2 regions of the Cellulosimicrobium sp. BMG9.22 genome follow, and region 2 is predicted to be linked to the other one. Evidence: predicted binding sites of a transcription regulator. Region 2 holds the regulator's gene; the other holds the start of a gene.
What was found. Region 2 encodes Rex, which represses fermentation and respiration genes when NADH is low (regulators of the CRP and FNR family bind a similar motif). Its sites were predicted from a motif close to CTTGTGAANNNNTTCACAAG; they were not measured.
Positions count from the first base shown of each region.

Region 1: the regulator Rex is predicted to act here: its motif matches at 13,140-13,159, upstream of mqo (malate dehydrogenase (quinone)).

Region 1 covers NZ_JBZGBY010000029.1:5,415-20,589, reverse strand. Annotated here, with positions in the region: gene AC4H2H_RS16450 (histidine phosphatase family protein) at 1-544, shown strand, start outside; tRNA gene AC4H2H_RS16445 (tRNA-Ala) at 624-696, shown strand; gene AC4H2H_RS16440 (FMN-dependent NADH-azoreductase) at 872-1,498, opposite strand; gene AC4H2H_RS16435 (TetR/AcrR family transcriptional regulator) at 1,574-2,203, shown strand; gene AC4H2H_RS16430 (SH3 domain-containing protein) at 2,238-3,224, opposite strand; gene AC4H2H_RS16425 (aldo/keto reductase) at 3,363-4,208, shown strand; gene AC4H2H_RS16420 (ScoMcrA-related endonuclease) at 4,237-4,695, opposite strand; gene AC4H2H_RS16415 (MFS transporter) at 4,858-6,147, shown strand; gene AC4H2H_RS16410 (carboxymuconolactone decarboxylase family protein) at 6,247-6,840, shown strand; gene AC4H2H_RS16405 (RNA polymerase sigma-70 factor) at 6,837-7,751, shown strand; gene AC4H2H_RS16400 (siderophore-interacting protein) at 7,887-8,729, shown strand; gene AC4H2H_RS16395 (fatty acid desaturase family protein) at 8,792-9,901, opposite strand; gene AC4H2H_RS16390 (helix-turn-helix domain-containing protein) at 10,055-11,008, opposite strand; gene AC4H2H_RS16385 (hypothetical protein) at 11,099-11,497, shown strand; gene mqo (malate dehydrogenase (quinone)) at 11,605-13,125, opposite strand; gene AC4H2H_RS16375 (maleylpyruvate isomerase family mycothiol-dependent enzyme) at 14,078-14,965, opposite strand; gene AC4H2H_RS16370 (pyridoxine/pyridoxamine 5'-phosphate oxidase) at 14,962-15,175, opposite strand, start outside.
Region 2 covers NZ_JBZGBY010000005.1:172,566-187,740, reverse strand. Annotated here, with positions in the region: gene AC4H2H_RS06190 (HAD family hydrolase) at 1-140, opposite strand, end outside; gene AC4H2H_RS06185 (glutaredoxin family protein) at 190-483, shown strand; gene AC4H2H_RS06180 (redox-sensing transcriptional repressor Rex) at 542-1,213, shown strand; gene AC4H2H_RS06175 (YceI family protein) at 1,345-1,896, opposite strand; gene AC4H2H_RS06170 (MarR family winged helix-turn-helix transcriptional regulator) at 2,068-2,595, shown strand; gene AC4H2H_RS06165 (histidine phosphatase family protein) at 2,667-3,338, shown strand; gene AC4H2H_RS06160 (TlpA family protein disulfide reductase) at 3,466-4,107, shown strand; gene AC4H2H_RS06155 (cytochrome c biogenesis CcdA family protein) at 4,212-4,976, shown strand; gene resB (cytochrome c biogenesis protein ResB) at 4,976-6,811, shown strand; gene ccsB (c-type cytochrome biogenesis protein CcsB) at 6,808-7,860, shown strand; gene AC4H2H_RS06140 (PLD nuclease N-terminal domain-containing protein) at 7,997-8,503, opposite strand; gene AC4H2H_RS06135 (DUF4229 domain-containing protein) at 8,535-8,852, shown strand; gene AC4H2H_RS06130 (1,4-dihydroxy-2-naphthoate polyprenyltransferase) at 8,888-9,757, opposite strand; gene AC4H2H_RS06125 (AMP-binding protein) at 9,817-11,139, opposite strand; gene AC4H2H_RS06120 (DUF3048 domain-containing protein) at 11,278-12,306, shown strand; gene AC4H2H_RS06115 (hypothetical protein) at 12,459-12,695, shown strand; gene AC4H2H_RS06110 (1,4-dihydroxy-2-naphthoyl-CoA synthase) at 12,779-13,804, opposite strand; gene AC4H2H_RS06105 (DMT family transporter) at 13,830-14,912, opposite strand; gene pdxR (MocR-like pyridoxine biosynthesis transcription factor PdxR) at 14,980-15,175, shown strand, end outside.

The sequences.
Region 1 (15,175 bases), on a different contig from region 2:
GACCGCGCACCGCGCGACACGTGTCGTCGCGTCCGACCTCGTGCGCGCGGTGGACACGGCGCGTGCCTACGCCGCGGCGGTCGGCGCCGACCTCGCGCTCGACACCCGGCTGCGCGAGCGCGGCTTCGGCGAGTGGGAGGGCCTGACCGGGCCGGAGATCGCCGAGCGCTGGCCCGAGGAGTACGTGGCGTGGCGCCGGGGCGACGAGCCCACGCGGGCTGGTGCGGAGTCCAAGGTCGACGTCGCGGCGCGCATGGTCGCGGCCGTCACCGAGCACGTCGAGGCGCTGGGAGCCGACGACACGCTCGTCGTCGTCTCCCACGGCGCGGCCATCACCCTGGCGGTGACGGCCCTCCTCGGCATCGACCCCGCCGGGTGGCGCGGCCTCTCCGGCCTGCACAACGTGCACTGGTCGCACCTGCACCGCTCCGCGCCGAAGGCCTCGCCCGCATGGCGGCTCGTGGCGCACAACGTCGGGGCAGGGTTCCCGCTCGACGAGTGGAACGCGGGGCCGGATTGGAATCTGGAGCCAGTTTCTGCGTAGACTAGCGACGCTCCGCAGGGCGGGAAACCGCCCGGGGGAGTGTTCATCCAATGTTTGACCAGGATCTTCGCAGATCCACGGGGCTGTGGCGCAGCTGGTAGCGCACCTGCATGGCATGCAGGGGGTCAGGGGTTCGAGTCCCCTCAGCTCCACCGGAGAGACGTACCAGAACGCACTGACGTCGGGAGGCGTCGGTTCTGGTGTGAGGGCGGTGATCGGCTCGTGCGAGCCGATCGCCGCCCTTCGTCGTCGCTGGCACCGGACCGGTCCGCCCCGGCCATCCTCGCCACCACGCCCGGCGCTACGTGGCCCGAGCCGGCAGCGAGGTCAGAACGACGCCGCGGCGTCGCGGACGGCCGTGCGCGCCCGCTCTCGGGCGGTGTCGGCTTCCGTGGTGACGAGGTTCGGCTGGAATCGGATGCTGGTGATGTCGCCGACCCCGACCCAGCGGAGCCAGCTCTCGACGTAGGGCTGCTGGAAGTCGCTGCCGAACTCCGGGCCGCGGCCCTCGCCCCAGACTCCGCCGGTGTAGATCACCACGGCCTTCTTGTTCCTCAGCAGGCCCCGGTAGCCGGTCACGGGGTCGAACGCGAACGCCATCCCGGGCTGGGAGACCACGTCGATGAACTGCTTGAGGACGTAGGGCACTCCCGCGTTCCACATCGGCACGCTGAACAGGTATCGGTCGGCCGCGTCGAACCGGGCGAACGTCGTCCGGGCTCGCTCCCACGCGGCGACGCCGTCGGCGCTCGGCTCCGCACCGGCGAACACGTCCATCTTCGCCTGCGCCGCGGCAGGACCGAACTCGGGCAAGGAGCCGTCCCACAGGTCGAGGTGCTCCACGCGGGCACCCGGATCGGCCCGCCGGTAGGCGTCGAGGAACGTCGCGGCGAGCCCGAGGGACTCGGACGCCTCGCCGCGGGGGGAGGCACTGATGTGCAACAGTCTGGTCATGGTCAGCTCCGGTGGGTCGTGTGGACAGCAGCGCCGAAGCGGAATAGATTCCGCTTCATGAGGGAAGTTAGCGGAATGGATTCCGCTTCGTCAACCGGGTCGTCCCTTCCGCTCGCGGCGGCGCCCCCGGCGGGGGCGACGGGCGCACGCCGCGCGGACGCGGTCCGCAACCGCGCCAAGGTCCTCGACGCGGCCGAGCGGCTCTTCGCGCGGGACGGTGTGGAGCAGGTGACCATGCAGGCGGTCGCCAAGGAGGCCGGAGTGGGCGTGGGCACGCTCTACCGCGGCTTCACCGACAGGGCAGGGCTCGCGATGGCTCTGCTCGGTGAGCACGAACGCCGGTTCCAGGAACTGATGATCTCGGGGCCGCCCCCGCTCGGACCCGGCGCCGAGCCGGTGGATCGCCTGGCCGCCTTCGTCGCCGGCTACGTCGAGCTCGTCGCCGAACGGCTGGAGCTGGTCCTGCTGTCAGAGACGGCCGTCCCCGGCGCCCGCTTCCGCAGCGGGGCGCACGCCCTTTGGCGCACCCACTGTCGTCACCTGCTGTACCTGGCCGGAGCTCCCTCGCCCGAGCTGCGAGCCGACGCGCTGCTCGCGACGATCTCGGGCGAGATGATCGCGCACTGGCTCACCGACCAGCACCGAGACCTCCCCGAGCTCACGGACGAGCTGGTCGGCCTCGCCCGGGCGCTCGCCACCGCGTGAGCGGGTTGCTCCCGGGAGCGCAGGGGGGTACGTGCTACGAGGTGCTGACGTGGACGTGGTCGTAGTGGTTCGCGGTCGCCCCGCCGCGGTCTTCCATCCCGGACCAGGCGCTCGTGGGGTCGCCCGCCATCCAGATCTGCTGCTCGTAGATCACGTAGGTGATGCCCAACGAGCCGGCGTTGGCCTGGAGGAAGCGGGCGATCTCCCAGCCGGTCTCGCCGGAGATCATGATGTCGACGGCGCGGCCGGAGCCGTGGTCGCCGCTGTCGCCCGCGCGTGGGCCACCGTACGAGGACACCTGCGGGAAGGTGGCGCACACCGAGCGGTACACCGCGCGCGCGTTGGACTGCAGGGCCGACTCGATCCCGCCGCTCACGGAGCACGCGGCGTCGGAGGTCCCACCCGCGCTCGCCGCGCTCGCGGCGGCCGCCGGCGCCTCGGGCTGTGTGGCGGAGAGGAAGCTCGAGTTGACCCAGGCGACGGCACCCTCCCAGACGACCTGGCTCCACTCGCCCTCGGCGGCGCCGGTGACGTCGACGGCCGTCGCGAACGCCGCCGTCGTGACGCGTTCGGTGTCCGCCGCCGGGCCGGATCGGACGTTGACCGCGTCCGTGGTCCACATCTGACCGGAGACGGCGGGCAGCGGAGCAGGCGCGGGTGCCGCGGCGGGCTCCGGTGCGGGGACGACGGCGATCGGAGGTGCAGGGACGGGCTCGGGCGTCGCGGCCTGCTCCTCGACCTCGTCCGCGGCGACGAGCGGCTCGCGCTCGAAGGACCGGCTCGCAGAGTCCCTGGACCGCTCCGTGCTCGGTGCGGCGCTCAGCGGCGCGAGGTCGGTGCTGTCACCGGCCGCTTGCGGACCCGAGCCGACGACTCCGGCCCCGAGCAGCGTGACCATCGCGAGGGCCGGGAGGCGGAGGGACCGTGCGGGCGCCGAGAGCCGGGGCGACCGCGCGACCGTCGGGAACCGGAAGGTTCGCGCGGGGCTGGCGGGTGCGGCGCTGTGGCGGCCACGAGACATGAGCGCTCCGGGAGTCGGTGAACGGGACCGCGCCAGTGTAACCAAACTGTTATAGAAGATGTCCAACCCGCGTGGTCGGCTCCGCCGGCCCAGCACCACGGTTGTCGGACTCGTGGGTCGCGAGTCTAGGGTGGACGCATGACCTCTCCCAGCGTTCCCCCGGTGACCCTGAACTCCGGGTACACCATCCCCCAGCTCGGCTTCGGCGTCTTCCTCGTGCCCCCGGACGAGGCCGAGAAGGCCGTCACCGAGGCGCTCGAGGTCGGCTACCGCCACATCGACACCGCGGCGATCTACCGCAACGAGGAGGGCGTCGGCGCGGCGATCGCGAAGAGCGGCCTCGCGCGCGACGAGCTGTTCGTCACCACGAAGCTCTGGAACGACCGCCAGTCCGGCGAGCAGCCGCACGACGCGATCCGGGAGAGCCTGGACAAGCTCGGCCTCGAGCACGTCGACCTCTACCTCACCCACTGGCCGGCACCCGCGCAGGACACCTACTCGCACGCGTGGTCGAAGCTCGTCGAGATCCGTGACGCGGGCCTGGCGCGCTCGATCGGCGTCTCGAACCACCTTCCCGAGCACCTCGACCGGATCGTCGCCGACACCGGGGTCGTCCCCGCCGTCGACCAGATCGAGCTGCACCCCGCCTACCAGCAGCGTGACGTGCTCGCGTGGGCCGAGGCGAACGGCACGAAGATCGAGGCCTGGGGCCCGCTCGGGCAGGGCAAGTACCCGCTGTTCGAGAACCCTGCCGTCGCCGCGGCCGCCGCCGCGCACGGCGTGACGCCCGCGCAGGTCGTCATCCGGTGGCACGTCCAGCGAGGGTTCATCGTCTTCCCGAAGTCCTCGCGCAAGGAGCGCATGGCGGAGAACTTCGACGTCTTCGGCTTCGAGCTCACGGGCGACGAGGTCGCGGCGATCGACGCGCTCGACACGGGGGACGGCTCGGGCCGCGTGAGCGCGCACCCGTCCGAGGTCAACTGACGCCCCTCGGCGTCCGAGCGAACCTGTGTCAGCCGCACTCGTCGCAGACGCCGGTGGCGGGGAGCACGGTGAAGCACGTGGGGCAGATCGCCGGGGGCTTCTCGGGCTCGGAGGAGCGCGAGGTGGCCGTGCGCCGGGGAGCGCCGGAAGCCGACGACGACGTGGCGCGGGCGGAGGTACGACGGGCCGGAGCGGTGGGCGGGGTGGGCGCAGCGCCCGGCACGTCGAAGCCACGACGACGCAGGAGGTCGGCGACGCCGACGGGGCTGCTGCGGAACTCCTCGGCCGTCGCGACGCGCCCGGTGGCGTAGCGGTGCGCGACGCCGAGGACCGCCTGGGCGTCGTACACCCGGTCGTCGTGGACCAGCGGGAAGCCGGCCGTCGCGGTGAAGCCGTAGACCCCGAGGAACGCGTCCCGGCCGCGGTCGTCCCAGTCCGCGATCGCCTGGAGGATGTGCTGCCGGGTCACTGCCGAGAAGGTCGCCACGGAACGAGCCTAGACCGCCCCGCGGTGCCGTCCCGACGGGCTGCGCGTGACCTCGACCACCCGTGCCCGGGTATCGCGTCAGGGCGGGCGTCGCGGTGCTGCGCGGACGTTAGCCTGGACGACGGCGAGCGGAGGAACCCTGCAGACAGGACGTGAGCGCACGTGTCGGACCTGAGCGAGGACCGGCTCGCCGACGCGCCCCTCTTCCCGCTGCGCAGCGTCGTCCTCGGTGCGTTCGTCCCCACCCTCGTCCTCGAGATCGGCGTGGGGGCGATGCTCCCCGTCGTCGCGGTCACCGCGACGGGTCGAGGCGCGAGCCTCACGGTCGCCGGGCTCGTCGTCGCTCTCCTGCCGATCGGCAAGATCCTCTTCGACCTCCCGGCGGGCGCGCTCGCCCAGCGGCTCGGCGACCGTACGGCCATGCTGCTCGCCGGTGGCGTCGCCGCCGCCGCGTTCGCGACGATCGCGCTCACGCCGAGCCTGTGGGGTCTGGCCGCCGGCGTCCTGGCGCTCGGGGCGTCGACCGCCGTCTTCAACCTCGCGCGGCAGGCCTACCTCACGGAGATCACCCCGCCGCTGCGGCGGGCGCGGGTGCTGTCGACGCTCGCCGGGGTGCACCGCATCGGCCTGTTCCTCGGTCCGTTCGCCGGCGCGGCCGTGATCGTCGCCACGGACGTCCGGGGTGCGTACTGGTTGGGGGTCGGGGCGGCGGCGACCGCGGTGGCGGTCCTCGCCGTCGTGCGACCCGAGCCCGACCTGACGCCGCACGACGGCTCGCGGAGCACGCGCGGCTCGCTGCGCGGGCCGCGCGTGAGCATCGTGAGCGTCGCCCGGGAGAGCCGCCACCTGTTCGCGACGCTCGGCGTCGCAATCCTGCTCGTGAGCGCCGTGCGTGGTGCGCGCCAGACGGTCATCCCGCTCTGGGGCGAGCACCTCGGCCTCGACGCGGAGGTCACGTCCCTCGTCTTCGGTGTCTCCGGCGCGCTCGACATGCTGCTCTTCTACCCGGCGGGCAAGGTCATGGACCGGTTCGGCCGGCTGTGGGTCGCCGTGCCGTCGATGCTCACGATGGCCGTCGCGCTCGCCCTGATGCCGCTGGCCCACACGGTGGCGGCGGTCACGGTCGTCGCGGCGCTGCTCGGTGTGGGCAACGGGATGGGGTCGGGCATCGTCATGACGCTCGGCGCCGACGTCGCCCCGCCCGACGCGCGGCCGACCTTCCTCAGCGTCTGGCGGCTCTTCCAGGACTCGGGCGACGCGCTCGGCCCGCTCGTCCTGTCGGCGGGCGCGGCGCTCGGATCGCTCGCGGCGGGGGTGTGGGCGACGGCGGCCCTGGGCGCCGGCTCGGCCGCGGCGCTCGCGCGCTGGGTGCCGCGGTACTCGCCGCTCGCGAACCTGGTGCGGCGGGGCCCCGGGCAAAAGGTCGTGCGCGGGTCGTCCGACGCGCCGTGAGTGACGGAGGTCACCGCGCGCGATGTCACGCGACAGGCTCGGCACGCGTCTTCATGCTCGACCGGCGCACGCCCGCGCCGGCGACGGAAGGAGAACGTCGTGGCCCGCATCTCGCTCGACCCGCCCCGCACCCTGCTCAACCGTGCCCTCGCAGCCTTGTCCCGCCGTCGGTACGGCGCCGTGCTCGAGCCGCTCGCCGCCGTCGGGCACAACCCGCGGGTGGCGACGACGTACTGCGTCCTGGAGGCGGGCGTCGCCCGCTGGCGCAGCCTCGACCCGGCTCTCACGGCGCTCGCGGTCATGGCGTCGGCGGTGCAGATCGGCTGCTCGTGGTGCGTCGACTTCGGCTACTGGGAGTCCGAGCACGACGACGTCGACCCGCGCAAGCTCCACGACGTGCCCGCGTGGCGCGACAGCGACGCGTACACGGCCGTCGAGCGGCGCGTGCTCGAGTACGCCGAGGCGGTCACGGCGACCCCGCCCACCGTGACCGACGAGCTCGCCGCGGCGCTCGTCGACGACCTGGGCGAGGCCGCGTTCGTCGAGCTCACCGCCCTGGTCGCGCTGGAGAACCTGCGGAGCCGGATCAACGCGGCACTGGGCCTGTCGAGCCAGGGCTTCAGCGACCGCTGCGAGATCCCCCTTGCGGGCACCCTGCGCGCGGCGGGGACGGCTGGCAGGGTGGAGGGGTGACCGAGGACGACACCGCAGCGCGGGAGGTGGCGCGCGACGGGCCGCCCGTGGGGCCGCTCGAGCCGTTCGCGCAGGACCGCCGGCTGCTGTTCACGGTCGCGTACGAGATGACAGGCTCGGCCGCGGACGCCGAGGACGTGGTCCAGGAGGCGTGGCTGCGCTGGTCGTCGGCGGACCGGTCCGACGTCCTGGACCCGCGCGCCTACCTCGTGCGCGTCACGACCCGCCTCGCCCTCGACCGCCTGCGCGTGCTCCGGTCGCGGCGCGAGACGTACGTCGGCTCGTGGCTGCCGGACCCGCTCCTCACGACGCCCGACGCCGCGCTGCAGGTCGAGCGTACGGAGGACGTGTCGATGGCGCTGCTCGTCGTGCTCGAGACGCTCAGCCCGCTCGAGCGCGCGGTCTTCGTACTGCGCGAGGTGTTCGACGTCCCCTACGGGGAGGTCGCCCAAGCGCTCGACCGCACGCCCGATGCCGTTCGGCAGCTCGCGCACCGCGCGCGCGAGCACGTGCGGGCGCGCCGCCCGCGGTTCACCCCGCCCGACGACGCACAACGGGCCGCGGTCGAGCGGTTCATGGTCGCGTGCGCCACGGGAGACACGGCCGCGCTCGTCGAGGTCCTCGCGCCGGCCGTCGTCGTGGTGAGCGACGGTGGCGGCAAGGCGCGCGCGGCGCTGCGGCCCGTCGCGGGCGCGGACAAGGTGGCGCGGATGCTCGTGGGTCTCTCCGCGAAGCCGGAGACGACCGCGATGGACTTCGAGCCGGCGCTCGTCAACGGCGCCCTGGGCGGCGTGTGGTCCGTCGCCGGGGAGCCTGCCATGGCGGCGACCGTCGAGAACGACGGCGAGCGCGTCGTCCGTGTCCTGCTGTTCCGGAACCCGGAGCGGCTGGCCGGGCTCAGACGATCGTGAGGACGCCCAGCACCCCGACCGCCCGGGGAGCGTGAGCGAGACACGACGAGAGGTTAGCCTAGCCTTCGACCTCCGCGCCCGCGGTAGTGTCGTCCCGCCCGGCCTTGGCGCCGGGCCGCCCGCGAGGAGCCGATGGTGGCCACGTTCAAGACGGTCAAGCCGACCGATGCCCACGTCGTCACGCTCGAGGTCGTGGGGTCGAAGCGCGTGAGCCCGAACGTCGTGCGCGTGACGCTCGGCGGCGAGGGCATGGACCAGTTCACGCCGATGGGCTTCGACCAGTGGTTCCGGCTCTTCCTCGCGCGCGACGACCAGGACGCCCTGAGCCTGCCGACCCGCACCTCGGGCCTCTGGTACGTCCAGTACCTCGCGACGCCCAAGGCTCGGCGACCGTGGGTGCGCAGCTACACCGTGCGCGCCACGCGGCCCGACCTGCGCGAGCTCGACGTCGACTTCGTCGTGCACGGGGACGGGGAGGGCCCGGCGTCGTCGTTCGCCCTGTCCGCGCAGCCCGGCGACCGCGTGGGCCTGCTCGACCAGGGCGTGGGCTACAACCCGCGGGTCCCGCACGACTGGACGCTCGTCGTCGCGGACGAGACGGGCCTGCCCGCCGTCGCGGGCATCTGCGAGTCCCTGCCCGACGACGCGCGCGGCCTCGCCGTCGTCGAGGTCCCGGAGACGGCCGACATCCAGGACTTCCGGGTGCCTGCGGGCGTCGAGCTGCGCTGGATCGCACGCGACGGCCACGCGGCTACGCGGGCGGACGCGGGCGAGGGTCACGGCGGCGTGCCCGGCCGCCTCGCGCTGGAGGCCGTACGGTCCGCCGAGCTCCCCGCCGGGCCGGTCTACGCCTACGCGGTGGGGGAGTCCTCGCTCGCGACGGGCGTGCGCCGGCACCTCGTCAACGACCGTGGTGTGCCGAAGACGCACGTGGACTTCGTCGGGTACTGGCGCCACGGGCAGGCCGCCTCGGCCTGAGCCGACGACCCTCGGGTGACCTGCCGCACGGCGTCGGGCGGCAGGTCACCTGTCGCAGGTCCTCAGACCTTGCGCAGCTGGTTGAACATCGGGCAGTCGAAGGGGTCGCGCGCGGACAGGCCCACGCGGTTGAGGTAGCGCACCACGATCCCGTAGGACTCCACGAGGCTCGTCTCCGTGTACGGCAGACCGAGGTTCGCGCAGTGCTCGCGCACGATCTCGCGCGCCCGCACGAGGTGCGGCCGGGGCATGTTCGGGAAGAGGTGGTGCTCGATCTGGAAGTTGAGCCCGCCCATGAGGATGTTCATCCACCAGCCGCCGCGGATGTTTCGCGACGTGAGGACCTGCTTCGACAGGAAGTCGATCTTGGCGTCCTCGGGGATGATCGCCATGCCCTTGTGGTTGGGCGCGAACGACGCGCCCATGTACACGCCGAAGACGGCGAGCTGCACACCGAGGAAGGCGAACGCCATGCCGAGCGGCAGGAACCAGAAGATGGCGGCGACGTAGAGCGACAGGCGCAGCGTGAGGATCACGAGCTCGTTGACCCGGGCCCGGACGTTGCCGCGCGACCGGCCACCCGCGAGGAGCGAGCGGTATGCCTGGACGTGCAGGTTGAGGCCCTCGAGCGTGAGCAGGGGGAAGAACAGCCACCCCTGGTACCGGTTGATCAAGGAGCGGAAGCCCTTGGCGGCGGCCGCGTCCTCGTCGACGAAGACGACGACGTCCGGGTTGATGTCCGGGTCCTTGCCGCGCTGGTTGGGGTTCGCGTGGTGGCGCGTGTGCTTGTTCATCCACCACGAGTGGCTGATCCCCACGACGCCGTTCGCCAGGACGCGCCCGAGGCGGTCGTTCGCCGGGCCGGACGTGAACACCTGCCGGTGGGACGCCTCGTGCGCGACGAACGCGAACTGCGTGAAGATGAGGCCGAGCGCGCCGGCGATGAGGAGCTGGAACCAGGAGTCACCGAGGAGCACGAAGCCCGCGACGGCCCCGCCGAGCGCCAGCGTGAGCACCGCGAGCATCCACAGGTAGTAGGCGTGGGTGCGGTGCAGCAGCCCGGCGTCACGGACCGTGCGTGACAGGGCGCTGAAGGTGCTCGTGACGGCCTTGCCGTCGTCGGTGCGGGGGCGGGTCGCCCGGAAGCCCGGGCGTACGGTGGCTGAGGTCATGGACGTCCTCGCTGAGGTCGGTGTCGACTTCCCAGCCGCGGAGTTGAGCGGGTGCTCGTGGTGCAGATCACCCCACCCTACGGGACCGTAGGTTGCACGCGCGAGATCTGCAGGTGAAGAAGCGGTGCGGGAGCCGTACGGCCCGTGCGGTGCTCAGGCGGCGAAGCGGAACGTCTGGCGGTATTCCGTGGGTGTGATGCCGACGGCGCGCCGGAAGTGGTGCCGCAGGAGCGCGGCCGACCCGAGCCCGCAGCGGCGCGCGACCTCCTCGAGGTCGAGGCGCGTCTCCTCGAGCAGCGTCTGCGCGTGCGCGACGCGCTGCGACGTGAGCCAGGCGAGCGGCGTCGTGCCGGTCTGCGCGACGAAGGTGCGCGCGAACGTGCGCTCGGACGTGTGCGCGCGTCGGGCGAGGTCACGGACCGTCAGCGGCTCGTCGAGGTGCTCGGTCATCCATCCGAGCAGCTCGGCGAACGAGTCCTCCTCGCACTCGGGCACCGGGCGCTCGATGAACTGGCGCTGCCCGCCGTCGCGCTGCGGCGGCACGATCATGCGGCGCGCGATGGTGTTCGCGATCTTGGCGCCGAGCTCGCGCCGCACGAGGTGCAGGCACGCGTCGATCCCCGCCGCGGTGCCGGCGCTCGTGATGAGGTTGCCGTCGTCGACGAACAGCACGTCCGGATCGATGTCGAGGCTCGGGTGCCGGCGCCGCAGCTCGTCGGCGTGCATCCAGTGGGTCGTGACGCGCCGTCCCTCGATCACGCCCGCGGCCGCCAGCACGAACACGCCCGAGCACACGCTGAGCAGCAGAGCGCCCCGCTCGGCTGCCCTGCGGACGGCGTCGAGCACCTCGGGCGGGTAGTGCGACCCGATCCGGATGGCGGGCACCACGACGAGGTCGACGTCGTCGGTCGCGTCCAGGCCGTGATCCGGGACGACCTGCGCCCCGACCGAGGTGCGCACGGGCTGCCCGGCCTCCGGGCCGCACACGCGGAAGTCGAAGCGCGGGACGCCGTCCTCGCTCCGGTCGAGGCCGAACACCTCGCACACGACGCCGAACTCGAACGGGGCCAGGCCGTCGGACACGACGGCCGCGACGGAGCGCAACATGCTGCGCAGGCTACGCCTGTGGCGGGATCTTGTCGAGAGGTGTCAGTCCTGCCACTCGTCCGCCGGTGCGCACGGCGCGAGGGTGGGGTCATGGACATCTTCTGGGGTGTGGTGGCTCTTCTCCTCGTCGTCGGCTCGACCGTGGCGGCGCTCGCGGTACGGCGCGAGGACCCGGCGCGGCCCTGGTTCCCCGCCGGGTCGGACGGCGCATGGCCGGGCGCAGACGCGTGGCGCGGCCGGGCGGAGCGGACCGCTCGCGGGGACCGCGACGCGCAGCGGCTCGACGTCGACCTGCGGGGAGCGGCCGCGCGCCCCGACGCACGACCGCCGTCGGTCGACCCGCACGAGGTCGCGGCCGAGCTCGTGCTGCGGCGCGTCGTGGCGAACCCGGTGGTGCGCGACGGGGTCCGGGGTGTTTCTCCGGCCTGCGCCCGGCCGTCGTCGGGCACACCGTCGACCTCGTCGCGGCGCGCGTCGCTCGCGCGCTGACAGCCCGGAGGGCAGGCCGCAGCCCGGTCGGTCTTCGGTAGATACCGGACGCGCGACGGCCCGAACCTCGGGGAGGTCCGGGCCGTCGTCGGGGGAGAGGCGTCAGATCAGGCGCGCGAGCCGATCGCGTCGACGTCCGCGCCACCGGTGAGCTGGTCGAGGCCCTCGAGCTCCTCGGCCTCCCACGGCGCCTGGCCGAGGCTGGGGATCATCGTCGCGAGCTCCGGCCGCCACTTGGTGAAGCGGTTCGGGAAGCAGCGCTCGAGCAGGTCGATCATCGCGGGGACGGCGGTCGACGCACCCGGTGAGGCACCGAGCAGACCGGCGATCGAGCCGTCGGCGGCGGCGATGACCTCGGTGCCGAACTCGAGGACGCCCTTGCCGTCGGCGTCCTTCTTGATCACCTGGACGCGCTGGCCCGCGGTGATGGTCTCCCAGTCCTTCGGGTGGGCCGTCGGCATGAACGCCTGGAGAGCGGTGAACTTGGTCTCCGGGCTGGCGACGACCTGACCCACGAGGTACTGCGTGAGGTCCATGTTCTTCAGGCCCGCCCCGACCATCGAGCCGAGGTTGTGCAGGCGCAGGGAGGTGAGCAGCCCGAGGTACTTGCCCTTCTTGAGGAACTTGGGGCTGAACCCGGCGTACGGGCCGAACATGAGGTACGTCTTGCCCTCGACGACGCGCGTGTCCAGGTGCGGCACCGACATGGGCGGCGAGCCGACGTCGGCCTTGCCGTACACCTTGGCCTGGTGCTGCGCGACGAGCTCGGGGCTGTCGGTGCGCAGGAACTCGCCGCTGATGGGGAAGCCGCCGTAGCCCTTGGCCTCGGGGATGCCTGCCGCCTGGAGCAGCGGCAGGGCGCCGCCGCCCGCGCCGACGAACACGAACCGGGCCTCGACCGTCGAGCGGCGCTTCGGGGCGTTCCACGAGCGGTCCTTGACCGTCAGACGCCAGCGGCCGTCCTTCGTCTTCTTGAGGTTCTTCACCTCGTGCTCGAGGTAGAGCTGCGTGCCGCTCGCGACGAGGTGGTCGACGAGCTGCTCGGTGAGGGCGCCGAAGTCGACGTCCGTCCCGCTCGTCGCGCGCGTCGCCGCGACCGGCTCGTCACCCTCGCGCTCCGCGACGAGGAGCGGTGCCCACCCGGCGATCACGGCCGGGTCGTCGCTGAACTCGAGCTCGCTGAACAGCGGGTGCTGCCGCAGCGTCTCGAACCGGCGGCGCAGGTAGTCGACGTTCTCCGCGCCGCGCACGAACGTCATGTGCGGCGTGCGGGAGATGAAGCTCGCGGGCTGCGGCAGCGCGCCCGTCGTGAGCAGGTGGTGCCAGAACTCGCGCGACACCTCGAACTGCTCGTTGATCTTCACCGCCTTGGTGATGTCGATCGAGCCGTCCGCCTTCTCCGGCGTGTAGTTCAGCTCGCACAGGGCGGCATGACCGGTCCCGGCGTTGTTCCACGGGTTCGACGACTCCTGCGCCACGGCGTCCAGACGCTCGTAGATGCGCACGGTCCACGTGGGCTCCAGGACCTTGAGAAGAGCCCCCAGGGTGGCACTCATGATGCCACCGCCGATGAGGGCTACGTCGATCTGGTCTGCGCTGCTTGCGGGGTTGCTCGCTCGACTCGACACCCTGCGATTCTACGCTTGTGAAAGAGTGCACTAAGTGTGCGGTGCATCACGCGCGTGCGTCACACTCCCGCACGACGAACGTCCCGGAGGCCCCGATCGGACAACCCATCGGCCGCTCCGGTGCCGAGGTAGAGCCCTGGTCCGCCGAGGTAGAACCGTGGTCGGCCGAGGTAGAACCGTGGTCATGACTGACGGCGCGTGGCGGGGTTGGGTGGTCGGGGTGGGTGGGGGCGCCGCGTCTACCATCCGCCGCTCGTTCCTCGCGGCTCCCGCCAGGCCCGACCACGACGCGGCGCCCCCACCCGCCCCGCCCGGCGTCGTCTCGCCCTGGTCGGTCCACACCCCGGCGACCGCCCGGGCGCCGGGCTGGGTTGGTCGGGCGGCTCGCCCCGGCGGACTGCCTACCGGGTGCTGGGCCGGGCGGGTCGGTCGGCTCGCTCCCACGCGGGGCACCGGGTTCGGTGTTGTCGAGAAGTGAGAATCGGCCCCGGAATCGCGCGATTCCGGAGCCGATTCTCACTTCTCGGCCTCGCGAAAGGGGACGACGTCTGCTCAACGCCCGGCCCACCGCCGTCGTCGGCCGACCATGGTTCTACCTCGGCCGACCAGAGTTCTACCTCGGGCGACCAGGGTTCTACCTCGGTGGACCGGGGCTCTACCTCCGCGGGGACTCGCGGCCCAGCGTCGGCCCAGGGTGAGGTGATGGCTGAGCGGGTGGGGCGGCGTCGGATGCGAAGGGCGTCAAGGCCGCGCTCCTGAAACCCACGCCCGACGGACCAGGGTGACGGCGCGGACAGCCCGAGCACCGACGCCGCCCCGCACGCGGACCCGACCACAGCACGCCCAACTCGGCCAGAGCATCGACGCCGCCCCGCCCGCGGACTCGACCACAGCACGCCCAACGCGCCCGAGCACCGACGCCGCCCCGCGCGGCCGGCCGGGCGCCGCGTTGCTACCTCGGCGGGGAGTAGGGGGAGGGCCAGGGGCCGATCTCGGGCAGGGGTGCCGGCTCGTCTCCGCGTCGGACAAACGGCTCGACGCCGGGCGTGCGGCCGGCGAGCCAGGCGGCGACGTCGATGAGTCGCCCACGGACGACAGTGGTGGGCTGGTCGCTGATGTTGCGGTGTGGGGCCTGGGCCTGGGCCTCGGTCTGCCGGTCTGCGTCGGGATCGATGACGCTGCGGAGCCCGGCCGGCCCGACGGCGAGGGCGACTCCGGTCACCTCGCCCGGCGCCGCGTCGTCCAGGAGCTCGACCACGACGTCGTCGGACAGGCGGACCCCGAGGAAGTCGAGGAGGTGGAAGCCGAGCGCGTGCGGCCAGGTGCCGAGGCCGATGCCCGCGTCGAGGTCGACCGCGTGGATGCGGACCTCGCGCCACCAGGCGACGAGCGCGTCGGCGACGGTCCCGTCGCGGTACTTCACGGGCGCCTTCCACCCTGGCGATGCGGCCTCGGGCCAGGCGGCGTCGAGCCGGGCGGCGAGCGACTCGAGCGCGGCGAGGTGCTCGTCGACCGTGCGACGGGCACCCTCCTGGATGCCGGCCTCGCGGCCGGCCGCTCCGCCGTCGTACACCTCGACGAGCTCGCCACGGGCGGCGTGCTCCGCCTGGCGGGCCATCGCCTCGCCGATCGCGGTGACGTGCGCGAGCACGTGGCTGCGCGACCAGCCGGGCAGGTCCGACGGCCCGGCGAGCGCACGCGCCGTCGAGGACGCGACGCCAGGAACGGCGTCCCCGACGGAGAGGCCGCGCGTCGCGGTGGTCACGGCGGCGAGGGCGGCGCGCGCGTCCCGGCGCACCTCCTCGACGTCCGGAACGGCGACGGGGTGGGTGTCGGTCATGGCCACAAGAGCTCCTTGGTCCAGGCGGGAGGTGCGTCGGTCGACGCGGTGTAGTGCAGGCGGGTCTGTCCGTCGCCGGACGACGCCCAGAACTCGACGGCCGTCGGCTCGAGCGCGTACGCGGTCCACGCGTCGAGGACGAGGCCGGGCTCGGCGCGGACCCGGGCGAGCGCGGCGTCCCAGCCGGCGCGGTACTCGGTATGCGAGGAG
Region 2 (15,175 bases):
GACGCGCCGCGGATGATCGTGTTGTCGACGTCGAAGAACGCGGCGGTGCGGTGCGCGGGGCCCGGTGGGACCGGTGCGTCCGTGGTGGCGCGGGACGTCCTGGGGGTCCGGGAGGTGCCCGGACCGCTCGACGTCACCATGCCCTCCACTCTATGCCGTCGGGCCCACCTGCCCTCGTACGCTGGGACCGTGAGCGACCCCGAGCAGCCGACCCCGCCCGTCCTCCTGTACGGCAGGCAGGGGTGCCACCTGTGCGACGACGCCCGGGTCGTCGTCGAGGCCGTGTGCGCCGAGGCGGGGGTCGCCTGGGCCGAGGTGGACCTGGACGACCCGGCGACGGACCCGGCGGTGCGCGAGCAGTACGGCGAGTACGTCCCGGTGGTGACGGTCGGTGGCGTCCAGCAGGGCTTCTGGCGCGTCGACGCGCGCCGCCTCGCGCGCGCGGTGGGCAGGATTTCGGGCGCACGCGCCGACCTGGGATGATCGGCACGAACGACGAGCGACCGTCGACGAGGACGGTCCCAGGACAACGGTGGTGACGGTGGCTGAGCAGGTTGTCGGTGAGGTGACGGCGCCGGGGATCCCCAGCGCGACGGTGGCGCGGCTCCCGTCCTACCTCCGGGCGTTGCGGGACCTCGTGGCGCGCGGCGTGACGACGACGTCGTCGGTCGAGCTCGCCGAGCTGTCGGGCGTGGGCCCGGCGCAGCTGCGCAAGGACCTGTCGTTCCTCGGGTCGTTCGGCACCCGTGGCGTCGGCTACGACGTCGACTCGCTCGCGCAGTACATCACCGAGGCGCTCGGCCTCGTCGACGAGCACCGGATCGCGATCGTCGGCATCGGCAACCTCGGGCACGCGCTCGCGAACTACTCGGGGTACGAGCAGCGCGGTTTCCACGTCGCGGCGCTGCTCGACGCGTCGGCGGACGTCGTCGGGACGCGGGCTGCGGGGATCGTCGTCGAGCACGTGGACTCGCTCGAGGAGGTCGTGGAGCGCGAGAAGGTGACGATCGTGGTCCTCGCGACTCCCGCCGCGCACGCGCAGACCGTCGCCGACCGTGTGGTCGCGGCGGGCGTGCGGGAGATCCTCAACTTCGCGCCGCGCGCGCTGCAGGTCCCGCCGGACGTGGACGTGCGCGGCGTGGACGTGGGCAGCGAGCTGCAGATCCTCGCGTTCCACTCGCAGGCGCGAGCCCTCGCCGAGGCGCGCGACTGAGCCGCCTCGCGGCCGCCCGGGACGCGGGAGAGGACGGGCACGGCGAGAGGCCGCGTGCTCGCGCACGCGGCCTCTCGGGCGGCGCCCTGCCGGAGGGCGACGGTTGCCCGGCCGGTGGCCGGGGCTCGGCGTCAGGCCTGCTTGATGGCCGAGACGTCGAGCGAGATCTTGATCTTGTCGCCGACGAGCACGCCGCCGGTCTCGAGCGCGGCGTTCCAGGTGAGGCCGAACTCCTTGCGGGAGATCTCGGTCGAGGCCTCGAACCCGGCGCGCGGGTTGCCGAACGGGTCCGTCGCGGTGCCGGCGAACTCGGTCTCCAGCTCGACGGGCTTGGTCACGCCGTTGATGGTGAGGTCGCCCGCGACCACGTAGTCGTCGCCGTCGCCCGAGATGCTCGTCGACGTGAAGGTCCACGTCGGCTTGTTCTCCGCGTCCCAGAAGTCCGCGCTGCGCAGGTGGTTGTCGCGGTTCGCGTCGCCGGTGCTGACGGACGCGGCGTCGAGCTCGGCGGTGACGGTGGTCGACTCGAGGTCGTCGCCGACCGTGATCGAGCCGTTCGTGATCGCGAGCGTCCCGCGCACCTTGGAGATGCCGGCGTGACGGACGGTGAACGCCGCCTGCGAGTGCGAGGCGTCGAGAGCGTAGGTACCGGTCGTGAGACCGGTGGGCAGCGACGTGGCCATGGGTGCTCCTGGAGGTCGTGGTCCCTGCGGGACGCGAACTGGTTGAAGGTTCAACTTCGTACGGCGGTATCAACATACGCGGTCGCGCCGTCTATTCCCAGCAGGATGGAAGAATGCTCCCGACGCCCCGTCACCCGAGCGAGAGGACCCCATGCAGCACCCGAGGACTCCATGACCAGCAACGACGTCGGCTCCGCACTCGCCCCGCGCCTCGCTGGCACCCCCGACGAGGAGCTCGAGCCCCGCTGGCTCGACGCCGACCAGCAGCGCCTGTGGCGTGCGTACCTCGACGGCACCGTGCGCTTCATCGAGGCGCTGGGCCGGGACCACGAGGAACGGTCGGCGGTGTCGCTCAACGAGTACGAGCTGCTGGTCCGTCTCTCGGAGAGCCCCGACCGCACGCTGCGCATGTCGGCCCTCGCCGACGGCCTCGCCCGGTCGCGGAGCCGGGTGACCCACACCGTCGCGCGCATGGAGGCGCGCGGTCTCGTGCGCCGCTCGGCGAGCACCGGCGACCGGCGTGGCGTCAACTGCGCGATGACGGCGGAGGGCTACCGCGTCCTCGTCGCCTCCGCGCCGACGCACGTCGCGGCGGTCCGCCGGTACATGGTCGACGTGCTCACGCCCGAGCAGTTCCGGGCGCTCGGCGAGGCCATGGCCGTCGTGGCCGAGGCGTGCAAGGGCGACCGGGAGTCCTGACCGCTGGTGTCCGCCGGGCCGTCACGGACGAGGTGCGGTGCCGCCGCGCGGAGTGCGGGACACTGGTGCACATGGTCTCCACCATCGTCCACCTCCTGCGCCACGGCGAGGTCCACAACCCTGACGGCGTCCTCTACGGACGCATCTCCGGCTACCACCTCTCGGAGCGGGGTCACGAGATGGCCCGCCGCGTCGCCGCGCACCTCGCCGGCGAGCCGGGCCCCGACGGGACCTCGCGGCCCCGGGCGGACCTCGTCGTCGTCACGGCCTCCCCGCTCCAGCGTGCCCAGGAGACGGCGGCCCCCGCGGCCGAGGCGTTCGGCCTCGAGCTCGGCACCGACGACCGCCTCATCGAGGCGGCGAACCACTTCGAGGGCATGACCTTCGGCGTGGGCGACGGCTCGCTGCGCCACCCGCAGCACTGGCGCTACCTGTGGAACCCGTTCCGGCCGTCGTGGGGCGAGCCGTACGTCGAGCAGGTGGCGCGCATGCAGGCCGCCGTCGTCGACGCGCGCGAGAAGGCGGCGGGTCACGAGGCGCTGCTCGTGAGCCACCAGCTCCCGGTGTGGCTCACGCGGCTGGGCTACGAGAACCGTCGCCTGTGGCACGACCCGCGCAAGCGGGAGTGCTCGCTCGCCTCGCTCACCTCGCTGCACTTCGAGGACGACCGCCTCGTCGGGCTCCACTACACCGAGCCGGTTGCCGACCTCCTCCCGGGGGCCGCGACCGTCTCCGGCGCGTGAGATCGGTCATGCCGGACGGCTCGAACGGGCGTCCAGCGCCCGGAGCGCCCGAGATCCGGGTGACCTCGGTCACGTCTCCCAGGTGGCGCCCAGGAACGGCGGGCAGGGTGCGTCCCGTGATGTCGTCGTGACCGCCGGGCCTCGCGCGCGCCGCGCGCGCTCCGCACCTCCCCGGGTACCCGCCCGCCGAGCGCTCGCCGCGGGCGTGCTCGCCCTGACCGCGCTCACCCTGACCGCGTGCGCCCAGGACTCCGGCGCGACGACCGACGTCGTCGGGCAGGGGTACGTGTCCGGCGACGGGTCGGTGCGGACCTGGGAGGCCGACGACCGCGGGGACGCGGTCGCCCTCACCGGCACCGACTACGAGGGCGAGGCGGTCGACACGAGCGCCTGGGTCGGCGACGTCGTCGTGCTCAACACCTGGTACGCGGCGTGCGCACCGTGCCGTGCTGAGGCGCCCGACCTCGTGGCGCTCGCGAACGACCGCGCCGACGACGGCGTGCAGGTCCTCGGCATCAACACGACCGACGAGGCCGGCGCCGCCCAGGCGTTCCAGCGCCGGTTCGAGATCCCCTACCCCTCGATCGACGACCGCAGCGGCGAGGTCGTCGCGACCCTCTCCGGCACCGTGCCGCTCCAGGCCGTCCCGTCGACGGTCGTGCTCGACCGTGAGGGCCGCGTCGCGGCGCGCGTGATCGGGCTCGCGGAGGGCTCGACGCTCACCGCGCTCGTCGACGACGTGCTGGCCGAGGACGAGGCGGCCGGCTGACCGTGCCCGTTCTCCCGTCTCTCGCCGCCGTCCCGGCCATCGTCCCCGCGGTCGCCGCGACGAGCGTCGGCGACACGTTCGCCACGACCGTCTTCAGCGGCTCGATGCTGCTCGCGCTGCCCGTCGCGGTGCTCGCCGGGCTCGTGTCCTTCGCGTCGCCGTGCGTGCTGCCGCTCGTGCCGGGCTACGTCGGGTACGTGAGCGGGATGGCCGCCGCGAACGCCGGTGGCGGGCGCGGCTCGCGGGGCGCGTCCGGCACGACGGCGACGCGCACGCAGACCGCCGCCCCGAGCCGCGGCCGGGTCCTCGCCGGGGTCGGGCTGTTCGTCGCCGGGTTCACGCTCGTGTTCGTCGCGCTGATGTTTGCCGCGGGCGCCGTCGGTGTGCACCTCGTGCGCTGGGAGGACGTCATCACGCGCGTGCTCGGGGTCGTCGTGATCCTCATGGGCTTCGCGTTCATGGGCGCGGTGCCGTTCCTGCAGCGCGAGCGCCGGCTGCATCTCAGCCCGCAGGCCGGGCTGTGGGGCGCGCCCCTGCTCGGCATCGTCTTCGGCCTCGGCTGGACGCCGTGCCTCGGCCCGACGCTCGTCGCCGTCCAGTCGCTCTCGTTGAGCGAGGCGTCGGCGGGGCGCGGCGCCGTGCTCGGGGTCGCCTACTGCGTTGGGCTGGGCGTGCCGTTCCTGCTCATCGCGCTCGGGCTGCAGAGCTCGCAGCGCATGCTCGGCTTCCTGCGCCGGCACCGCCTCGCGATCATGCGGACCGGCGGCGGGCTGCTCGTGCTCATCGGCCTCGCGCTGGTCACGGGCCTGTGGACGACGTGGACGTCGACCATGCAGGGCTGGATCGACGGATTCGTGACGGTGGTGTGATGGCGGAGAAGACCGAGCGCTACCGCCCGGAGGGCATCGACGACGCGTTCGCCGAGGGAAGCACGGCCGGTCCTGGCGACGGCCCCGGACCGGGCGACCGGCCGCCCTCGGACGGCTCCGGCGGACCGGCGCTCCCGACCCTCGGGTGGCGCGGCACGCTGCGCTGGACCTGGCGACAGCTCACGAGCATGCGCGTCGCGCTCATGCTGCTCATGCTGCTCGCCGTCGCGGCGGTGCCCGGCTCGGTGCTGCCGCAGCGCCCGCAGGACCCGGCGGCCGTGCTGCGCTACCTGCAGGAGAACCCGACGACGGGCGAGTGGCTCGACCGGCTCGGCTTCTTCGACGTGTACGCGTCGGTGTGGTTCTCCGCGATCTACCTCCTGCTGTTCGTCTCGCTCGTCGGCTGCATCCTGCCGCGGACGGTAGCCCACCTGCGCTCGGTGCGCGCCCGCCCGCCGCGCACCCCGCGCCGGTTCGACCGGTTCCCCGCGCAGGGGCGCGCGGTCACCGACGCGTCGCCGGACGACGTCGTGGCGGCTGCCGGCTCGCACCTGCGCGGCCGCCTGCGGTGGCTCCCGACGTTCCGCGTCGACACCGGGTCCGAGGACGCGACGCCCGCGAAGGGGCGGACCGCGCCCCGCCCTGCGGCCCGCACGGTGTCCGCGGAGCGCGGGTACCTGCGCGAGTCGGGGAACCTGCTGTTCCACCTCTCCCTCGTCGGGCTGCTCATCGCCGTGGCGACGGGCCAGCTCCTGCACTACCGCGGCCAGGCGATCGTCACCGAGGGGCGCGGGTTCGCGAACGCCGTCGTGGACTACGACACGTTCGAGAACGGCGCGTGGTTCCGGCCGTCGTCGCTCGTGCCGTTCTCCATGACGCTGGACGCGTTCGAGGCGGAGTTCGCGGCGGATGCGGTCGCGTTCGCGCAGTCGCGGGACTTCACCGCGAGCGTCACGGTGCGCGACCCCGACGGCGAGGCGCACGAGGAGACCATCAAGGTCAACCATCCGCTCACGGCGGGCGGCGCGAAGATCTACCTCCAGGGCAACGGCTTCGCGCCCGAGGTGACCGTGCGCGACGCCGACGGCGAGGTCGCGTTCGCGGGCCGCGTCCCGTTCCTGCCCGAGGACACGATGTACACGTCGCGGGGCGTCATCAAGGTCCCGGACGTGTCGGCGGGGCTCGACCAGATCGGCCTCGTCGGGTACTTCCTGCCGACCGCCGAGCTGAGCGAGGACGGCACGACGGCGACGTCCGTCTACCCGCAGCCGATCAACCCGATGCTCGTCCTCGAGGTCTACCGGGGCGACCTCGGCCTCGACGAGGGCCTGCCGCAGAACGTCTACCGCCTCGACACCGACGACCTCACCGCCTCGGTCGATGAGCAGGGCGAGCGCGTGAAGCTGCTCGTCGCGCCCGGCGAGACGGTTGAGCTCCCGGACGGTCTCGGCACGATCACGTTCGAGTCGCTCCCGCGCTACGTCGCGCTCGACCTGCGCCACGACCCGTCGCTGACCTGGGTGCTCGTCTTCGCGCTCGGCGCGCTCACGGGCCTGGCCGTCTCGCTCTTCACCCCGCGCCGCCGCGTGTGGGTGCGCGCGTGGCGCGAGGAGGTGGCCCCGGGCGAGGGGGCGCCCGCGGACGACGCACCGCGCGAGCGCACCGTCGTCGCCGTCGCAGGGCTCGCGCGCGGCGACGACGCCGGGCTGCAGGGCGAGGTCGACCGGCTCCTCGCCGCGCTCCCGGGCGTGACACCATCAGGTGAGGCCGACCTCACCTCCCGCCCGACCACGAACCAGACCGCGCAGGACCGTGCACGAAAGGCTGACCGATGACCGTTGCCGAGCTGAGCCAGGACCTGGTCTGGGCGGCCGCGACCGCGCTGACCATCGCGCTCGTCGCGTTCGCGATCGACCTCGCGCGGCTCGCGGGACGCCGTGACGACGAGCGCGCGGCCGACCGGACGGTCGAGGCTGACCGCGAGAACGACCGCGCGGAGGTGCTCGCGGCCGCGGGGAACGCGCCGGGCAGGGCGACGTCGTCGGGCTCGCCCTACGGCCCGGACGCGCCGACTCCCGCCTCGACGGGCGACGCCTCGACCGCCCCGGCGCCGTCGCGCAGGGCGGCGAACGTCGGGATCTCGGTGACGTGGCTCGGGACCGGGCTGCTGCTCGCCGCGATCGTCACGCGCGGCATCGCCGCCGGCCGCACGCCGTGGGCCAACATGTACGAGTTCACGCTCGTCGGCGCGTTCGTGGCCCTCGCGGTGTTCCTCGGCGTCTCCCTCAAGCGCGACGTCCGCTTCCTCGGGTCGTTCGTCACGGGGCTCGCGGTGCTGTTCCTCGTGCTCGCGCAGAACGCGTTCTTCGTCGCGGCGACGGGTGTGCAGCCGGCGCTCCAGTCGTACTGGCTCGTCATCCACGTGGGGGTCGCGATCATCGCGACGGGCATCTTCACGGTCGCGTTCGTCACGTCGGTGCTCCAGCTTCTGCGCGACTCGCGTGACGGCGGCAACGCGTTCCTCGGTGCGCGCGGCTGGCGCTGGCTCGACTCGATGCCCGGCCCGACGCAGCTCGAGGCCCTGAGCTTCCGCCTCAACGCCGTCGCGTTCGTGCTGTGGACCTTCACCCTCATCGGTGGGGCGATCTGGGCCGAGCACGCGTGGGGTCGCTACTGGGGCTGGGACCCCAAGGAGGTCTGGAGCTTCGTCGTCTGGATCGTGTACGCGGCGTACCTCCACGCCCGCACGACCCGCGGCTGGTCGGGCCGCCGGGCGGCGTACTTCGTGATCGTCGGCTACGCGTGCGTGCTGTTCAACTTCACCGGCGTAAACCTGCTGTTCAACGGCAAGCACTCGTACTCGGGCCTCGACACCGGCAGCTGACCACCGCCGCCCGAGCCGGCCGCCCGAGCCGTCGAACACGACATGGGTGTCGTTATCCGCCGGATAGCGACACCCATGTCGTGTTCGACGACGCGCAGAGACGTTTTCGCGCGCGGTGCGGGCGCGCCGGGCTGAGTCAGCGAGCGGAGTCGTCGCCGTCGTCGGGGCCCTTGGGTGCGGTGCCGTCGTTCGACGTCGGCTCGTCAGGGTCCGACGTGCCGGCGTCCGACGTGCCGGCGTCCGACGTCCCGGCGTCCGACGGCGGGGCGTCGTCCGACGTCGCGTCAGGAGCGCCGGAGCCGCCGTCGCGGGCCTGGCGGCGCTGCTGCTGCTCGAGCTGCCAGAGGAAGTCGGGGTCGTCGTCGGGCGCGACGGGCGCACCTCGACGGCGGCGCGTGACCCCGCCCGACGAGCCGCCGGGGCGGCCGGGGCGCTCGGGCGCGCCGTACCGCGAGCCACCTCGGGACGCCGACCGCTTGACGACGATCCACGCGATCGGGCCGAGGAACGGCAGCAGCACGATGAGCACGATCCACAGACCCTTGGGGATGCCACCACGCTCCTCGTCGTCGCTGGAGGCGAGGTCGACCAGCGCGTAGACCGCGAGGCCGACGGCGATCAGGGGGAGCAGGACGCGGAGCATGGCACCAGCCTATGCGCCGTACCCTGGAGTGGTGCCTGTCGTCGTCTACTCGGTCCTGCGCCTGCTGCTCTTCGGGGCGGCGCTCGGTGTCCTCTGGCTCGCCGGGCTGCGCGGGTGGCTGCTCGTGCTCGTCGCGGCCGTCCTCGCGCTCATGCTGTCGTACATCACGCTGCGCGGTCCTCGTGAGGCCGCATCGCGCTACCTCGCCGAGCGGGCCGAGCACCGCGCTCGGACGGGCGAGCGCTTCTCCCGCGAGATCGAGGACGACGCGGCCGCCGAGGACGCGGCCTTCGACGCGGCGTCGGACGAGGCGTCGGGCGGTCGCCCCGAGGCTCCCCCCGCGCGCTGAGCCGTCCCGCCCGGCGACGCCCGGGTGCGCGGTGCTCAGAGCGCGAGCCCGACCCCCAGCAGCACCCCGTACGCGAGCTCGAACAGGCCCGTCCCGGCGAGCACCGGCACGAGGAGCGGACCTCGCGCGCCCGCGATGACGGGGAGCGAGAGCAGCACGGCGGGCAGGAGCAGGATCAGCACGCCGAGGGTCCACGGTGACGCGAAGGCGCACACGACGGCGAGCGCGAGCGGCAGCCAGATCATCGCCAGGTAGGCGCGCCGGGCGCGGAAGTCGCCGAGCCGCACGGCGAGCGTGCGCTTGCCGGCGACGACGTCGGTCGGGATGTCGCGGATGTTGTTCACCATGAGGAGCGCGCACGCGAGCAGACCCACCGCGACGGCGCCCACCACCGACGGCCACGTGACGACGTCCGCCTGGGTGTACGTCGTGCCCAGCGTCGCGACCAGGCCGAAGAACACGAACACCCCGACCTCGCCGAGCCCGCGGTACCCGTAGGGGTTGCGCCCGCCGGTGTAGTACCAGCCCGCGAGGATCGCGAGCGCGCCCACGGCGATCAGCCACCAGTGCCCCGAGACCGCGCACAGCGCGAGCCCGAGCACGGCCGCGACGCCGAACGCGCCGAAAGCCGCCGCGCGCACCTGGCTCGCGGGCGCGGCGCCGGTCGCCGTGAGCCGCATCGGCCCGACGCGGTCGAGGTCCGTCCCGCGCACGCCGTCGGAGTAGTCGTTGGCGTAGTTCACGCCCACCTGGAGCGCGAGCGCGACGCCGAGCGCGAGGAGCGCGGGCCAGAACGCGAAGCCGTCCACCTGCGCCGCGGCGCCGGACCCGACGATGACGGGCGTCGCGGCGGCGGGCAGGGTGCGCAGGCGCGCGCCCGCGACCCACTCGGTGGTGCTGGCCATGGTGCTCCGTTCGGTCGTGCGGCGTCGTCGTGCGGCGTCCGGGTCGTGCGCGGCGGCCGTCAGCGGTCGGTGTGCCCGACGACGAGCCGCGCCACCGCGGCGCGGTCCACCTTGCCGGGCCCGCGTCTCGGGAGGTCCGGGACGACGAGCACGCGGCGGGGAGCCGCTGCCCGGCCCAGCCTATCCGCGACCCGGCGCCGGACGGCGTCGACCAGCGCGGGATCGGCGTCGACCGCGCGGCCCGTCGCGGGACCGGCCGCGCACGCGGCGAGCGTCACCACGGCCACGACCTCCTGGCCCCACTCCGGGTGCGGCACGCCGACGACGCACGCCTCGCCGACGCCGTCGGCCTCGGCGCGCATCTCGGCGAGCATCTCCGCCAGCACACCCTCGACGGCCGCAGGGGCGACGTTGACCCCGCCCGTGACGAGGACGTCGTCCGCGCGGCCGAGCACCGTGAGGATCGGGGCGTGCACCGGCCCGTCGAGCCGGCCGAGGTCGCTCGTGCGGAACCAGCGCGTCCCGTCCGGGTCGGTGCGGAACGCGGCCGCGGTCGCGGCCCGGTCGCCGAGGTAGCCGTCCGCGAGGAACGGGCCGGCGAGCTCGACGACGCCGGCACCGCCGTCCACGGCCGCCTTGCGGGGCACGCGCTCGTCGGTGCTCTCGACCGTGCCGTCGCCCGTGCCCTCGTGCGGGACCACGCGCACGCGCGCCCCGGCGAGCGGGACGCCGTCGTACACGCAGCCGCCGCACGTCTCGGTCATGCCGTAGGTGGTCACGACGCGTGCACCCGCCGCGCGTGCGGCGCGCAGCAGCGGGGCGGGGGTGGCGGCGCCCCCGAGGAGGACGGCGTCGAGCGAGCACAGCGCGTCGAGGCCGCGCGCGCCGCCGTCGGCCCCTGCCTGCGCCGCGGTGACGAGCCGGTGGAGCTGCGTGGGCACGAGCGAGGCGTACCGGCGCTCGCCTGCCGGCGCGTGCGCGACGAGCGCGGCGAAGCCCGCGGGCGTGAACGGATCGTCCGGCGGGGCGACGCTCAGCCCGCGACCGGCGGCGTGCGCGCGCGCGACGACCTGGACCCCGGCCACGTGCGTCGGCGGGAGCGCCAGGAGCCAGTGGCCCGGGCCGCCGAGCCGCTCGTGCGTCGCCGCGCCCGACCCGAGCACAGCGGCCGCTGAGAGCACGACCTCGCGCGCGGTACCCGTCGAGCCCGACGTGCGCAGGACGAGTGCCGTGCCCTCAGGCAGGCGCACGTCCGGGTCGTCGGAGGTCTCGGGTCGGTCGAGCAGGGGGACGGGCGCGACGGCCGGTCCGTCGCCATCGAGCGCGGCCCCGACCGACCGGACGAGCCCGGCCAGGTCGGCAGGGACGACGGCGCGGGTCACCCGCCCAGCGTAGGACGCGTCGTAGGGTGTCCGGCAACGAGCCGCCGGCAGGGGGCAGCCACGGGCAGCGTCCCGGGTGACGGGAGGTCGAGGGTGACGAGGGTTCGAACCGCGCGGGCCGGCGCGAGAGCCGCTGCGGTGCTCGCTGCCCTGACGCTCCTGGTCGCGGCGTGCGGCGGGGGTGAGCCGGCGGCCCCCGTGACGCAGACCGTCGACGCCGACGTGTCCGCGGACAAGGGCACGCCGCCGGAGCCCGACGTGCCGGTCGTGTGGCCGCTCACCGGCGTCGCGGCCGAGGAGGTCGCGGACCGGCCGGCGCTCGCGGTGAAGATCGAGAACGCGCCGCAGGCCCGCCCGCAGACCGGGCTCGAGCAGGCGGACGTCGTGTGGGAGGAGGTCGTCGAGGGCGGCATCACGCGCTTCGTGGCGGTCTACCACTCGCAGGTGCCCGAGAGCGTCGGACCGGTCCGGTCGGTGCGCCCGATGGACCCGGCGATCGTCGGCCCGGCGCACGGCATCCTCGCGTACACCGGTGGCCAGCAGCCGTTCATCGACGCCGTCGGGGCGGCCGGCATCCAGTCCGTCGTCATGGACCACGGCGACGACGGCTTCACGACGACCCGGTCGCGGCGCGCGCCGCACAACGTCTACGGGAGCCCGGAGGACTTCTGGGCCCAGGCCGACGACGACCGCACGTCCCCGCCGCCCGCCGAGCTCGTGTTCGCGCGCGAGCCGGGGCGGGGGACCGCGACCCTCACCGGGGGGCCCGCGGCCCGCCTCGACGTCCGCCTCACGCACGCGAGCCGGGCCGTGTGGGAGTGGGTCGGCGACGAGGGCGTGTACCGGCGCAGCGAGGGCGACGAGCCTGCGGTGTCCTCCGAGCAGGTGCGCCTGTCCGCGACGAACGTCGTGCTGCTCTCCGCGACGATGGTGAACACGCGGTTCAAGGACCCCGCCGGCGTCCCGGTGCCCGAGACGCAGCTCGTCGGGTCGGGGGAGGGCGTCGTCGCGAGCGGCGGCAAGCAGGTCGCGGTCACGTGGTCCAAGGAGGCGGTCGACGCGCCGCTCGTGCTCACCGGCAGCGACGGGAAGGCCGTCGCGCTCGAGCCGGGGACGTCGTGGATCGAGCTCGTCCCGACCGGCTCCGGGAGCTGGGAGATCGGCTGACAGTCCCGGTGTGCCCGGCCGCTGGCCAGTGGGCGCGCGTCGCGCTCCACCCGCGGGCGGACCGGGGACTACGCCCGGGGGAGGAGCGCGGTCCGGGCAGAGGGTCCGGGGGGCCGATGTGCCGGGTAACGCCCGGGCGGCACCGTGGCGGTATGGCAACCGACGTCCAGCACCCCGCCCACCACCTGCCCCAGCCCGGCGAGCGCCCGCAGGGTCAGCTCCCGCCGTCGTACACCCCGAGCACGCCGAGCGACCACGAGCCCGGCGTCGCCCGCTCGGCCGCGCCCGTCGTCGTCTCGGTCGGTCTCCTGTTCGGCCTCGCCGTCGCCGCGGCGTTCGTCGGTCGCGGCCTCATCGAGATGCTCACGAGCCTCGTCGGGGGTTCCTGATCTCGACCTGTCAGCAACCGGACACGCTCGGGTGCGACGTGCTGCTGACAACTTCCGGGGCGCGGCCGCTCGGGTCGCGAACCTCAGTAGGCGTAGCCGAACCGGCCCCAGTCCGGGTCGCGCCGCTCGAGGAACGCGTCCCGACCCTCGACGGCCTCGTCCGTCATGTAGGCCAGGCGGGTCGCCTCCCCGGCGAACACCTGCTGGCCCATGAGCCCGTCGTCGGCGAGGTTGAACGCGAACTTGAGCATGCGGATCGCCTGCGGTGACTTCGTCGCGATCGTGCGGGCATATTCGATTGCGAGCGCCTCGAGGTCCGCGTGGTCCGCGACCTCGTTCACCGCACCCCACTCGTACGCGTCCTGCGCCGAGTACTCGCGCGCGAGGAAGAAGATCTCCCGCGCGCGCTTCTGACCGACCTGCCGCGCCAGGTACGCGGACCCGTAGCCGCCGTCGAACGATCCGACGTCCGCGTCGGTCTGCTTGAACCGCGCGTGCTCGCGGCTCGCGATCGACAGGTCCGCGACGACGTGCAGCGAATGCCCGCCCCCGGCCGCCCAGCCGTTGACGACCGCGACCACGACCTTCGGCATCGTCCGGATGAGGCGCTGCACCTCGAGGATGTGCAGGCGCCCCGCGCGGCCCGGGTCGACGGCGTCGCGCGTGTGCACCTCGCCGCCGCCGTCGGGCGCGGTCGTGTACTGGTACCCCGACCGCCCGCGGATGCGCTGGTCCCCGCCCGAGCAGAACGCCCAGACGCCGTCCTTGGGCGAGGGCCCGTTGCCGGTGAGGAGCACCGTCCCGACGTCGGACGTCATGCGCGCGTGGTCGAGCACCCGGTAGAGCTCGTCCACAGTGTGCGGGCGGAACGCGTTGCGCACCTCGGGGCGGTCGAACGCGACGCGCACCACCGGCAGGTCGCGCACGACGGCGCCGCTCGCGTCGCGCTCGACGCCACGGTGGTACGTCATGTCCGTCAGGCCCTCGAAACCTACGACCTCGCGCCACGCGCTAGGGTCGAACGTCTCGGACACCGTCCGGGGGAGCTTGGCCTCGGGCTCGGTCGGGTTGCCGGCGGGGGAGCCGGGCGTGGGGTCGGTGCTGCTCACGCCCGCCACGGTAGCCGGTGCGCGCCTACGCGTGCGCTCGGCGCGGGGGAACGTTCCTCCGCGCCGAGCGCACGCGTAGGCGCGGCGGGCCGCCGCGCGGCGCGGGGCGACTCAGACCGAGCAGGAGCCCGGCGCCGACGACGAGCGATCCGACGACGGCCGTCACCGCGAGGTCCTCGAAGCCGAGCGCGACGGACACGGCGAGCGCGGACACGGGCATCAGGCCGGCGAACAGCCCGGCCCGCGCGGGGCCGACGACCGCGAGGCCCGAGTACCAGAGCAGGAACGCGACCGCGGTGACGACGACGGCGAGGTAGGCGAGCGCGACGAGCTCGCCGGCGTCGGGCACGGCGAGGAAGGGGCCGGGCACGACGAGCCCGAGCAGCGCGAGCTGCGGCACGGCGAGGACGCACGCGTACGCCGAGACGCGCAGGGCGCCCAGCCTCGGGAGCAGCGGTACGGCGAGCAGGGAGAAGCAGACCTCGCACGCGAGCGCGCCGAGCGCGATCGCCACGCCGACGGGGTCGCCCGAGCCGCCGCCCTCGACGAGCACGACGCCGCCCGTCACGACGAGCGCCGCCACGACCGTCCGCGCCGCGACCCGCCGCGTACGCAGCGCGGTCGTCACGGCCAGCACCACCGGCGTCGCGCCGACGACCGCCCCGACGAGCGACGGGTCCGCGCGACTCGTGCCCTCCACGACGAGGACGCTGAACGCGACGAGGCCGGTCGCCGCGAGGGCGAGGAGACGCAGCGTGTCGCGCAGCGAGGGCAGGACCCACGGCACGCGCCGCCCCGCCAGGACCGCGAGCAGCACGAGCGCCGCAACCGCGTACCGCACGGCCTGCCCGCCGAGCACGGGGAAGTCGACGAGCGCCGCCGACGCGACGAACGACGCGCCGACGATCACCATCCCGGCGGCGCAGCGGAGGTCGCCGACGCGGGTCGACGGCGCCGCGTCGCCGGGCGACGTGGACCTGGGCGACGTGGCGCCGGGCGGTGTGGCGCCGGGCGTCTGAGGGCCGGGGGCGGGTGCGCGCCCCGACGGGCGCACACGGTCCGCGACGGCAGCGGGCGAGACGGGGAGCACGGGGTCGGAGGTCGGCACCACCCGACCGTAGGTCGGCATCTGGATCAGTGTGCAGGGCCAGAGTCCATCTGATTCACTGGGCCAGATGACGACCCGGCTGGAGCCCGACGCCCTGCTCCTCGCGCTCGGGCCGCGGCCGGCGCGCGACGTCGGGCGCTGGCTCCACGAGGGCCTGCGGTCGGCGGTCGTCGAGGGTCGCCTGGAGGCCGGTGCGGTCCTCCCGTCGAGCCGGGACACGGCGTCGGCCCTCGGCGTCTCGCGTGGGACGGTCACCGCGGCGG